3 regions of the Pseudomonas tensinigenes genome follow, and region 1 is predicted to be linked to each of the others. Evidence: riboswitches for the same ligand, from Rfam matches in the RefSeq annotation. Region 1 holds a riboswitch; each other region holds the start of a gene.
What was found. A riboswitch is a leader RNA that binds a small molecule or an ion and turns the genes downstream of it on or off. The one in region 1 is predicted to bind cobalamin.
Positions count from the first base shown of each region.

Region 2: it holds a riboswitch for cobalamin, as region 1 does, so the genes downstream of both, cobW (cobalamin biosynthesis protein CobW) here and HU718_RS17290 (TonB-dependent receptor plug domain-containing protein) in region 1, are expected to answer to the same signal.
Region 3: it holds a riboswitch for cobalamin, as region 1 does, so the genes downstream of both, cobO (cob(I)yrinic acid a,c-diamide adenosyltransferase) here and HU718_RS17290 (TonB-dependent receptor plug domain-containing protein) in region 1, are expected to answer to the same signal.

Region 1 covers NZ_CP077089.1:3,902,083-3,905,646, forward strand. The annotation lists gene HU718_RS17280 (zinc-binding alcohol dehydrogenase family protein) at 1-426, opposite strand, end outside; gene HU718_RS17285 (LysR family transcriptional regulator) at 537-1,430, shown strand; cobalamin riboswitch at 1,476-1,681, shown strand; gene HU718_RS17290 (TonB-dependent receptor plug domain-containing protein) at 1,774-3,564, shown strand, end outside.
Region 2 covers NZ_CP077089.1:3,117,358-3,120,921, forward strand. The annotation lists cobalamin riboswitch at 934-1,145, shown strand; gene cobW (cobalamin biosynthesis protein CobW) at 1,245-2,318, shown strand; gene cobN (cobaltochelatase subunit CobN) at 2,322-3,564, shown strand, end outside.
Region 3 covers NZ_CP077089.1:2,131,439-2,135,002, forward strand. The annotation lists gene HU718_RS09425 (PQQ-dependent sugar dehydrogenase) at 1-39, opposite strand, end outside; gene HU718_RS09430 (hypothetical protein) at 106-690, opposite strand; cobalamin riboswitch at 853-1,082, shown strand; gene cobO (cob(I)yrinic acid a,c-diamide adenosyltransferase) at 1,163-1,774, shown strand; gene HU718_RS09440 (cobyrinic acid a,c-diamide synthase CobB) at 1,771-3,171, shown strand; gene bluB (5,6-dimethylbenzimidazole synthase) at 3,168-3,564, shown strand, end outside.

The DNA.
Region 1 (3,564 bases):
GCTGACACCGAGACGGTCGAACAACAATTCCCAGGCGGTGATCGACGTCAACGGCAATGCTGCCGCATCCGCTGCACTTAACGAACGCGGTTTGTGCCCGACGATTCGCTCGTCCACCAGGTGAAATTCGCTATAACTGCCGGTGCGGGCAAGGGAGCCTGCGTAGAACACTTCGTCGCCAGGCTGAAACAGCGTCACTTCAGCACCGACCTCACGGACGATGCCGGCGGCATCCCAGCCGAGGATTTTCGGTTCTTTGGTGAAAGTGCCGGCGCGCACTTTGGTATCGACCGGATTGACCGACACCGCACGAACTTCTACGAGCAAATCCCGTGGGCCGGGAGTCGGCACCGGCAGGTCGATGTCCTGCAACGATTGCGGATCTTCAATGGGCAAAGCGTGTTGGGTGAAGGTGATGGCTTTCATGGAAACTCGCTGTCTGAAGAGCTGATGTGCTCACTTGCCGCCATCTTCGACTTCCCAGACACAAAGAAAAACCAGCAGAATGGGCCAACACTTTCACTGCAGGAGTGAAAATGATCCGCATTGATGATCTTGGTTTGTTCACCCGCAGCGCCGCGCTGGGCAGCTTCACCGCTGCCGCCCTCGAGGCCGATTTATTGCCCGGTCAGGTTGCCGCGGCGATCAAGCGTCTGGAGCGTGAACTCGACGTGCGCCTGTTTGCGCGCACCACCCGCAGCCTGCGATTAACCGCCGAGGGCGAGCAATACTTGCCCACCGCCCACTCGGTGCTGGAGGCGCTCAAGCAAGGCCAGGAAAACCTGCGCGGTGAAAACGCCACGTTGCGCGGTGTGCTGCAAGTGACGGCGCCGTCAGATCTGGGGCGCAACATTTTGCTGCCGTGGCTTACGCTGTTTCGCCGCCAGCACCCGGAGCTGACCTTGCGATTTTCTCTGTCGGACCAGATCGCAGACTTGTTTCGCGACCCGGTAGACGTGGCGATTCGATACGGCTCGAATGAGGATGCCAACTACGTGGCGCTGCCGTTGGCACCGTGGAACCGGCGGGTGCTGGTCGCCGCACCGGAATACGTGGAGCGCCACGGATACCCGCAAACACCGGACGATCTGCACAACCACCCTTGCCTGCTCTACCAGCAAGGTGGCCGGGTCTACGACAAGTGGAGCCTGGGCAGTGAAACGATCCAGGTCTCGGGACCGATGTTCAGCGACGACGCCGACGTCGTGCGCCGCTGGGCGTTGAGCGGCGAAGGCATCGCCAACAAATCATGGCTGGACGTCAGTGCAGACGTGATCGCAGGGCGGCTGATCGTGCTGCTGAAGGATTTCCCCGGCAATGCCTCACCCTTGAGTCTGGTGTGCCCGCATCGCAAGCAGATCAGCCCGGCGGTGTCTCAGCTTTATACGTGGTTGAGTGGCCAGTTTGCCGCTCTGGAACGCATCCAATAGCCCCCCCGTTGCTTGCCACATTGACGAACCGCCCGTCGGATGTTCAGATGCCGCCCTGTTTCAGGTGTCCCATGCCGCCGTGCATGGGGTGAAACGGGAAACCGGTACGTTCTTTTCGAACAAGTCCGGTGCTGCCCCCGCAACGGTATGCGCGTGATGCTTTCGACAGACCACTGTGGCCACTCGGCCATGGGAAGGTGAAAGCCTCGATACGCGCGAGCCCGGAGACCGGCCTGAAATGCTGTTTGGCAAAATCCTGCGGTGGGCGGGCATGGGCCGGTATTGGCTGTGCGCGATGCCTTCTCCTGCATGCTCTTCTGCGAAGATCCTTTTCGAGAAGACAATGATTCGACCTTTCAACACTTGTGCTCCAACCCTGTTCCTTGGCTGCCTGTTCAGCCCGCTGCTACTGGCCGACGACACGCCGCTGGAACTCAATCAGCAAATCGTTTCTGCACCGTCAGTGGAATCGACCACTGTCGCCGACATGGCCAGGTTCGGCAGTAAAGTCGAGATCGTCAGCCGCGAACAAATCGAACGCGCCGGCCCCAGCGCCGATGTCAGCCGCGTCATGCAGATGCTCATTCCCGGCCTGTACGTTGCGCCGAAAAACGGCCCGTTCGACTACGGTACCTATTCGCTGCTGGGCGGGCGCAACGACGACACACTGATCCTGCTCGACGGTGTGCGACTGAACAATCGCCTGTACGGCGGCCTCTATCTGGACACCCTGCCGGCCAACGCCATCGAACGCATCGAAGTGCTCAAAGGTGGCCAGAGCCTGTTGTTCGGCACCCAAGCCGTTTCCGGTGTGATCAACATCGTCACCCGCAGCCCGCAGTCGCGCAAAGCCTCCGGTGAAGTGAATCTGGGCGTCGACAGTTTCGGCGGCACCAGCGAAGACGCTCGGGTCGAGAATATCTTCACCAACGGTTTCGGCGATCTCGGCTTGCTGGCGTACGTCAGCCACAACGTCTCCGACGGTTACCAGCCGTATCGCAACCGTGACATGAAAAACGTCAGCGAGAAGAACCGTGCCTACGAAGTCACCACCTTCGGCGGCAAGGCCATTCAGTCGTTCGGCGATGATTCGCGGCTGGAACTGTTCTACCAATACGCCGACGCCAACCTCGATTTCGCCCGCCCGGTCGACAATCACACGACCACCAACGATCGCGTGCAGCAGATCGCCACGGCGACCTTCGAGCAGAACATCAACGAGCGCCTGAGTTACTTCGTCAAAGGTCATATCAACGACTGGGACACGCGCTACACGCGGGTCAACAACGTCGCCGGCGGCGGCACCAAAGTCATTAACCACAACGACTATTGGGGCTTCACCGACTGGGGTGTGCAGGCCGAAGGCAAGGCTGAATTGCCCGGCGGCCATGTGCTGGTGTTTGGCACCGACAATCAATGGTTCAAGGGCCAGGACGATGTACTGATCATCGATAACGACAAGGCCGAAGCCCATGCGTTCTACACGCAACTGCGCCCGCAGATCGACGCTCTGCCCGACTGGCATCCAAGCATCGGTGTGCGCCACGAAGCCATGAGCGGCGGCGACGGTGCCACCGTTGGCATGCTCACTTCGCTGTATGACCTCAACGACAATTGGTCGGTGCGCGGCCAATACGGCAGCGCTTACAAACTGCCGAACGCCGAGCAACTGTTCGTCAATGAACCGGGCGACGAGATCGGCAATCGCAATCTGAAACCGGAAAAAAGCCGCAACGCGGAATTGGGTGTCGACTACAAAGGCTTTCTGCTGGATCGCGAATTCAGCGCCAGCGTGACCCTGTTCAAACGCAAGATCGACGACCTGATCACCCTCGACGGCATTCAGTGGGTCAACGGTGAAGGCCTGGTGCGCATGCGCGGTTTCGAGGCTGACGCGAAACTGACGCTCAACGATCAGTGGAGTCTGCAAGCGGACATGACCCGCAACCTCACCGAATCGCGCACGGGGGCGACGATCAATGACATCCCGAGCTTCTTCGCCCGTTCCCGCGTGGGTTATGAATCGGAAAATCGCCTGTGGGGTGCCGGCGGCGCGATCCGCTACATCCGCGACATCACCAGTTCGAAACAGGTTGAATACGGCCACTATTCGGTGGTCGACGCCGACGCTTAT
Region 2 (3,564 bases), 780 kb from region 1:
TGGCTGATTACGGTTCCGCCCTTACGGCGGGTCACTTTTGGCAAACGCCCCAAAAGTAACCAAAAGGTCTTCGCCCTGACGTTCGGCCCGCTCGCTAAAGCTCGGGGTTCCTTCGCTCCGGGATCGATCCGGGCGCAGCGTCTCCGGTTTGCTTCGCTGCACCTCCTCTCGCTGTGTTTGGCTGCGCCAAACGGTCGCTGCGCTCCCACCCCCGGATCAATCCCTCCACTCAGCCTGCCGACGGGCTCCAAGATCAAAAGCAGGCGAGCTGACACTCGGCCTATTGAGTGGTGAGGAGCGGGTGTTGGACTTTGGTTTTGTGGTGGATGTGCCCCTCACCCCAGCCCTCTCCCGAGGGAGAGGGAGCCGATTTGTGGGCTTTTCAAAATCTGAGTTCGACTCGGTATTGCACGTCGGCGTAGCTCTCCCAAACACCCCGATCAGTCCCCCTAACCTCATGGATAGGGGGCCGATTTTTTTGCTTTTTTGAGCCTGAGTTCAACGCGGTATCGCACGTCGGCGTACCTCGCCCAAACAACTCGATCAGTCCCCTCTCCCTCCGGGAGAGGGCTAGGGTGAGGGGCTTTTGATCTGGCTTTGGCTCTTGATCTGGCTTTTGATCTGGCTTTTTTGCCCCTTCGGCAGGCCGAGCGAAGGTGTTCATCCGGGGTTAGGCGCGCAGCGCCGTTCGACGAAGTCGAACACATCGAGAGGAGGTGCAGCGAAGCAAACCGTAGGCGATGCCCCCGGATGGACACCGTAGCGAGGGAACACTGAGCCTCAGCGAAGTGCCGTACGCCGGGGCAAGCCTTTTTGGTTACTTTTTCGGCGTCTGGAAAAAGTGACCCGCCGTAAGGGCGGAACCCTAAGTAGCCGTTGCCGCAGCAACGGATATACCCCCAATCCAAACATTGACCCATAACCACACCATGCGTAGCCTTGCGCTTTCGAGGTTCTTTGGCCGCTGCCGAAGCTAAGAAGGGAACGCGGTCAATGCCGCGGCTGCCCCCGCAACTGTGAACGGTGATGTTCGCTGCCACGCCACTGCCAGCTCAACCCATGAGCCAGCGGGAAGGCGCAGCGAATGCCAGGCCCAGCGCCTGAACACCGTCAGCCAGGAGACCTGCCTCGTCACAGATTCTCACTACAACCGGGCGGGGTGATCCGGTGGCGAACTCTCCGGGCACGCACGTGCGCTGCCGGTTCTCGTCCCGTATGCCCGCCGCTTGCCAAAGGGCATACCGATGAAAACACTGGCCAAACTACCCGTCACCATCGTCACCGGCTTCCTCGGTTCGGGCAAAACCACGCTGCTGCGGCACATGCTCGACAACGCTCAGGGCCGTCGTATCGCGGTAATCGTCAACGAGTTTGGCGAGTTGGGCATTGACGGTGAAATCCTCAAGCAATGCACCATCGGTTGCACCGAAGAAGAAGCCACCGGCCGCGTTTACGAACTGGCCAACGGCTGCCTGTGCTGCACCGTTCAGGAAGAATTCTTCCCGGTGATGCGCGAGCTGGTTGCGCGTCGCGGCGACCTCGACCACATCCTCATCGAAACCTCGGGTCTGGCCCTGCCAAAACCGCTGGTGCAAGCCTTCCAGTGGCCGGAAATCCGCAGCGCCTGCACCGTTGACGCAGTGATCACCGTGGTCGACAGCCCGGCCGTGGCCGCTGGCACCTTCGCTGCATTCCCGGATCAGGTCGATGCCCAGCGCAAACTCGATCCGAACCTCGACCACGAATCGCCGCTGCACGAACTGTTCGCCGACCAACTGGCCAGCGCCGACCTGGTAATCCTCAACAAGGCCGACCAGACCAGCCCTGAAGATCTCGCTCGCGTTCGCGCTGAAGTCGCCGAAGAGCTGCCACCGGCGGTGAAAATCATCGAAGCCAGCAACGGTCGTCTGCCACTGGACGTGTTGATCGGCCTCGGCGCCGGTTCCGAAGAACACATCGACAGCCGTCACAGCCATCATGATCACCACCACGGTGAAGGCGATGACGACCACGATGACCACGATCACGACGCCTTCGATTCGATCTCCATCGAATTGCCGCAAGCCGACGAAAGCCTGCTGCTCGACGCCCTGACGCAACTGGTGGTCAAGCACGGCATCCTCCGTGTCAAAGGTTTCGCCGCCATTCCAAACAAGCCGATGCGCCTGTTGATCCAGGGCGTGGGCACGCGTTTCGACAAGCATTTCGACCGTCAGTGGGGCGCCGATGAAGCGCGCGTGACGCGTCTGGTGTTGATCGGTCAGGAACTCGACGCCGCCCAACTCGAAGCGCAACTGCGCGCTGCGCTCAGCGTTTAAGCCATGCACCTGCTCAGGACCCAGCCCGGCGGTTTCGTCTCGGATGACAACATTGCCGACCTTGGCCAAACCCCCGCCGAGCTGGTGATCCTGTGCAGCGGCGACTCCAGCCTCGCGCTGCTCGCCGAAGCGGCGCAGCAGTTGCCGGAAGATTATCCGAGCCTGCGTCTGGCCAATCCGATGCAGGTGCAGAATCACGCTTCGGTCGATCTGTACGTCGATGAAGTGCTGCGCCACGCCAAGGTGATCCTGATTTCGCTGCACGGTGGCATCGCCTATTGGCGCTATGGCGTCGAGCGTCTGATCGAGTTGTCCGAGCGTGGTGTGCAGGTGATTCTGGTACCGGGCGATGACCGTCCCGATCCGGAGCTCAGCGACTTGAGCACCGTCAACGCGGTGGATCGTGATCGACTCTGGCAGTTCCTGCGTCAGGGCGGTCTGGGCAATGCGCTGGATTTTTTCCGTTGTCTGGCCAACCGTTGGCTCGCCCGTGATTACGCTTGGGAAGAACCGCAGACTCTGCCGCGCACGGCGATTTACCACCCGAACAAAACCAGCGCCGCACTGAGTGACTGGCAAGCCGAATGGCTGCCGGAAAACCCGGTGGCGGCGGTGCTGTTTTACCGCTCGCATTTGCAAGCGGCGAACACCGCGTTCATCGATGTTTTCTGCCAGCGCTTGCAGGCGGCGGGGCTGAATCCGCTGCCGATCGCCGTGGCCAGTCTGAAAGAACCCGGCTGCTTGGTGGTGGTCGAGGATTGGCTGGACGAAGTCGAGGCGAGGGTGATTCTCAACACCACCGGTTTCGCCCAATCCAGCCCTGAAGCACCGCACTTGCGACCGTTTCGCCGCAATATTCCGGTGATTCAAGCGATTTGCGCGCAAGACAACGAGCCCGGTTGGCGCGACAGCGAGCAAGGCCTCGGCCCGCGCGATCTGGCGATGCATATTGCCTTGCCGGAGCTCGACGGGCGCATCATCAGCCGACCGATCAGCTTCAAGGATCTCGCTTGGCGCAGTGAGCGCAGTCAGTCCGATGTGGTCTGCTATCGCGCGCAGCCTGAGCGCATGGATTTTGTCGCTGAACTGGCAAGGCGCTGGATCAATCTGGCGCGGGTGCCAAATGGCGAAAAACGCATCGCGCTGATTCTCGCCAACTACCCGACCCGCGATGGGCGCATCGGCAACGGCGTCGGTCTCGACACGCCGGCAGCAGCGCTGAATATCCTTCGCGCGTTGCAGGCTG
Region 3 (3,564 bases), 1.8 Mb from region 1:
GGCGAAGGCGATGACAAAAACGAGCTGGGGCTTGCGCATTGCTGATCTTCCCTATGAATGCATTCCTAATCATAGAGGAGGGCGCAAGCCCGATGGTTCAACTGCTCAGCCGCGGGCTTCCTTGAACAGTACGGCGATGCCCGGGTGATAGTTGCCCGCTTCGCTGCGTAACTTGCGGTAGGCGTAGGGGAAATACCAGGCGACGGCGCAGGTGTGTTCCTTTTGCAGGTCGTCGACCATGTCCTGCAGCTCTTCGGGGCTGGCGCTGTGCTGAGCTTTTTGCGGGGCGACAAACAGGCAGCCAAGCTTGAGATCGCTGGCGTAGCTGATGCGCTTGGCGTCGTTAGTGATATCCAGCAGGGCTTGAGTCAGATTCAGGTTGGTAACCTTTGGCCAGCGCTGGGTGGCCTGGATAAAGGCGCGGTCTTCGGCACCGGCGAGAAACAGATCGGCGCGGGCATTGCGCTCGCCTTCTTCATTCTGTTTGCGCGTGGCAGTGTCGTTCAAAGTGACCAGTTCGGCCATCCAGGCCGCCGCCGAGAGCAATCCGAGATTGGCTTTCTCGTCATGCCAGTAAGGGGTGTCGCTGTCGCCGCGCACGGCGTTGTAGCGGTCGATACAGTCAAACCAGCGTTCAAGCACCGGGCGCAGAAATTCCAGGCGCGGGTTGCTGATGATCATGCCTTGCATCGTCATCATCCTTATTGTTGTAGTGGGCTTTTCGGGAAAAGCATGGCTCTTTGATATCATTTGTATCAGTGTGGCACAAGATTGGCGGCGGATAATTGATCAGCGGCACTTATTCGCCCGATGGCCGCCTCTTTAATTGACGCTCCACCCCCAACCCTCTAACCTTCGCGGCTTGTTTCAGGTGCTCTGTGACCGCTGTCGACAGAGTGAAACAGGGAAGCCGGTGAGGGTTGTCTTCAAGCGAAGAACCACCACGATCCCGGCGCTGCCCCCGCAACGGTAAATGAGTAAAAACTGCGCCTTGAGCCACTGCCTCGAAAGAAGCGGGAAGGCGCGCAGTCAGGCCAACGCCGCTCATGAGCCCGGAGACCGGCCTGATCCATCCAGCGGCATCACGGTGGGCGATGCCAGGCTTTTTGCCGTCTATTCTTGTGCCTGCCCGCCGTTATCCAGCCTCAACGGAGAGCTCCCCATGACTGATTCCCCCGAGCGCGACGAACGCCATCTGGCGCGTATGCAGCGCAAAAAAGCCGTGATCGACGAACGCATCGCCAACTCGCCTGACGAGTGCGGCCTGGTACTGGTGCTGACCGGCAACGGCAAAGGCAAAAGCAGCTCGGCGTTCGGCATGCTTGCGCGCGCCATGGGCCACGGCATGCAGTGTGGCGTCGTGCAGTTCATCAAGGGGCGCAACAGCACCGGCGAAGAATTGTTTTTCCGCCGCTTCCCTGAGCAAGTGCGCTTTCATGTGATGGGCGAGGGCTTCACCTGGGAAACCCAGGATCGTCAGCGCGACATCGCCGCCGCCGAAGCCGCGTGGGCTGTGTCCCGCGAACTGCTGCGCGATCCGTCGATCGGTCTGGTGGTGCTCGACGAACTGAACATCGCTCTCAAGCACGGCTACCTCGATCTTGATCAGGTGCTCAGCGATTTGCAGGCGCGTCCGCCGATGCAGCATGTGATCGTCACCGGTCGCGCGGCCAAGCCGGAAATGATCGAAATGGGCGACACCGTGACTGAAATGGGCATGCTCAAACACGCCTTCCAGGCCGGCATCAAAGCGCAGAAAGGCGTCGAACTTTGAATCAACCACGTCACTGCCCGGCGGTGCTCATCGCCGCGCCGGCCTCCGGTCAGGGCAAGACCACCGTCACCGCCGCACTGGCCCGTTTGCATCGCAATCAGGGGCGCAAGGTGCGTGTGTTCAAATGCGGCCCGGATTTTCTTGATCCGATGATTCTCGAGCGCGCCAGCGGTGCGCCGGTGTATCAACTGGACATGTGGATGGTCGGCGAGCAGGAAAGTCGTCGGCTGTTGTGGGAAGCCGCCGCGGAGGCGGATCTGATTCTGATTGAAGGCGTGATGGGTCTGTTCGACGGCACGCCATCCAGCGCCGATCTGGCGCGGCACTTCGGTGTGCCGGTGCTTGGCGTGATTGATGGGACGGCGATGGCGCAGACCTTTGGTGCGTTGGCGCTGGGCCTGGCGAAGTACCAGCCGGATCTGCCGTTTGCCGGCGTGTTGGCCAACCGTGTCGGCACGTTGCGGCATGCGCAGTTGCTCGAAGGTAGCCTCACTGAAGGCCTGCGTTGGTACGGCGCGTTGTCCCGCGAGACCGGTATCGAACTGCCGAGTCGACACCTCGGTCTGGTCCAGGCCAGTGAACTGAATGATCTGGATGTGCGCCTCGACGCCGCCGCCGATGCATTGGCCAGCAGTTGTGAGGTAGCGCTGCCACCGGCCGTGGAGTTCGCCGCGCCTGATGTGATCGCCGTCGAGCCGCTGCTGAAAAATGTGCGCATTGCCGTCGCCCGTGATGAGGCGTTTGCCTTCACTTATGGCGCGAGTCTGGATCTGCTGCGTGCGATGGGCGCTGAGTTGAGTTTCTTCTCGCCGATTCGCGATACGCAATTGCCGGAGGCGGATAGCGTGTATTTGCCTGGTGGGTATCCGGAATTGCACCACGTTGTGTTATCGCAGAACACCGCGATGCTTGAGGCGATTCGTGCGCATCATGCGGCGGGGAAACCGTTGCTCGCTGAGTGTGGCGGGATGCTGTATCTGCTGGATTCTTTGACTGACGTTGAAGGCACTCGCGCTGAGTTGGTCGGGCTGCTGAAGGGCGACGCGGTGATGCAAAAACGTCTGGCTGCACTGGCGCTGCAAGCAGTGGATTTGCCGGAAGGATCGTTGCGTGGGCACACTTATCATCATTCGCTGACGACTACCGAACTGGCGCCGATTGCACGGGGTTTGAGCCCGAATGGTGGGCGTGGGGCCGAGGCGGTTTATCGTGAGGGGCGGATGACGGCTTCTTATGTGCACTTCTATTTCCCGTCGAATCCTGCGGCTGTCGCTGCACTGTTCGCGCCGGACTTTGAGGACGCTATCGCGAGCAGGCTCACTCCTACAGTGGGCGATGTCGTGCCTGACGAAATGCAATCCCCTGTGGGAGCGAGCCTGCTCGCGAAGAGGCCATGACCGACAACGCATTCTCCGAAGCCGAGCGCCAAGCCGTCTATAAAGCCATCGCCGAACGCCGCGACATGCGCCACTTCACCGGCGGCAGCGTTGAACCAGAACTGCTGCGCCGCCTGCTTGAAGCCGCCCACCAGGCCCCAAGCGTCGGCCTGATGCAGCCCTGGCGCTTCATTCGCATCAGCGACCGCAGCCTGCGCAATCAGATCCAGAACCTCGTCGAAGAAGAACGCGTCCGCACCGCAGAAGCCCTCGGCGAGCGCAGTGACGAGTTCATGAAACTCAAAGTCGAAGGCATCCATGACTGCGCCGAGGTGTTGGTTGCCGCATTGATGGACGATCGCGAAAAACACATCTTCGGTCGCCGCACGCTGCCGGAAATGGACATGGCCTCGC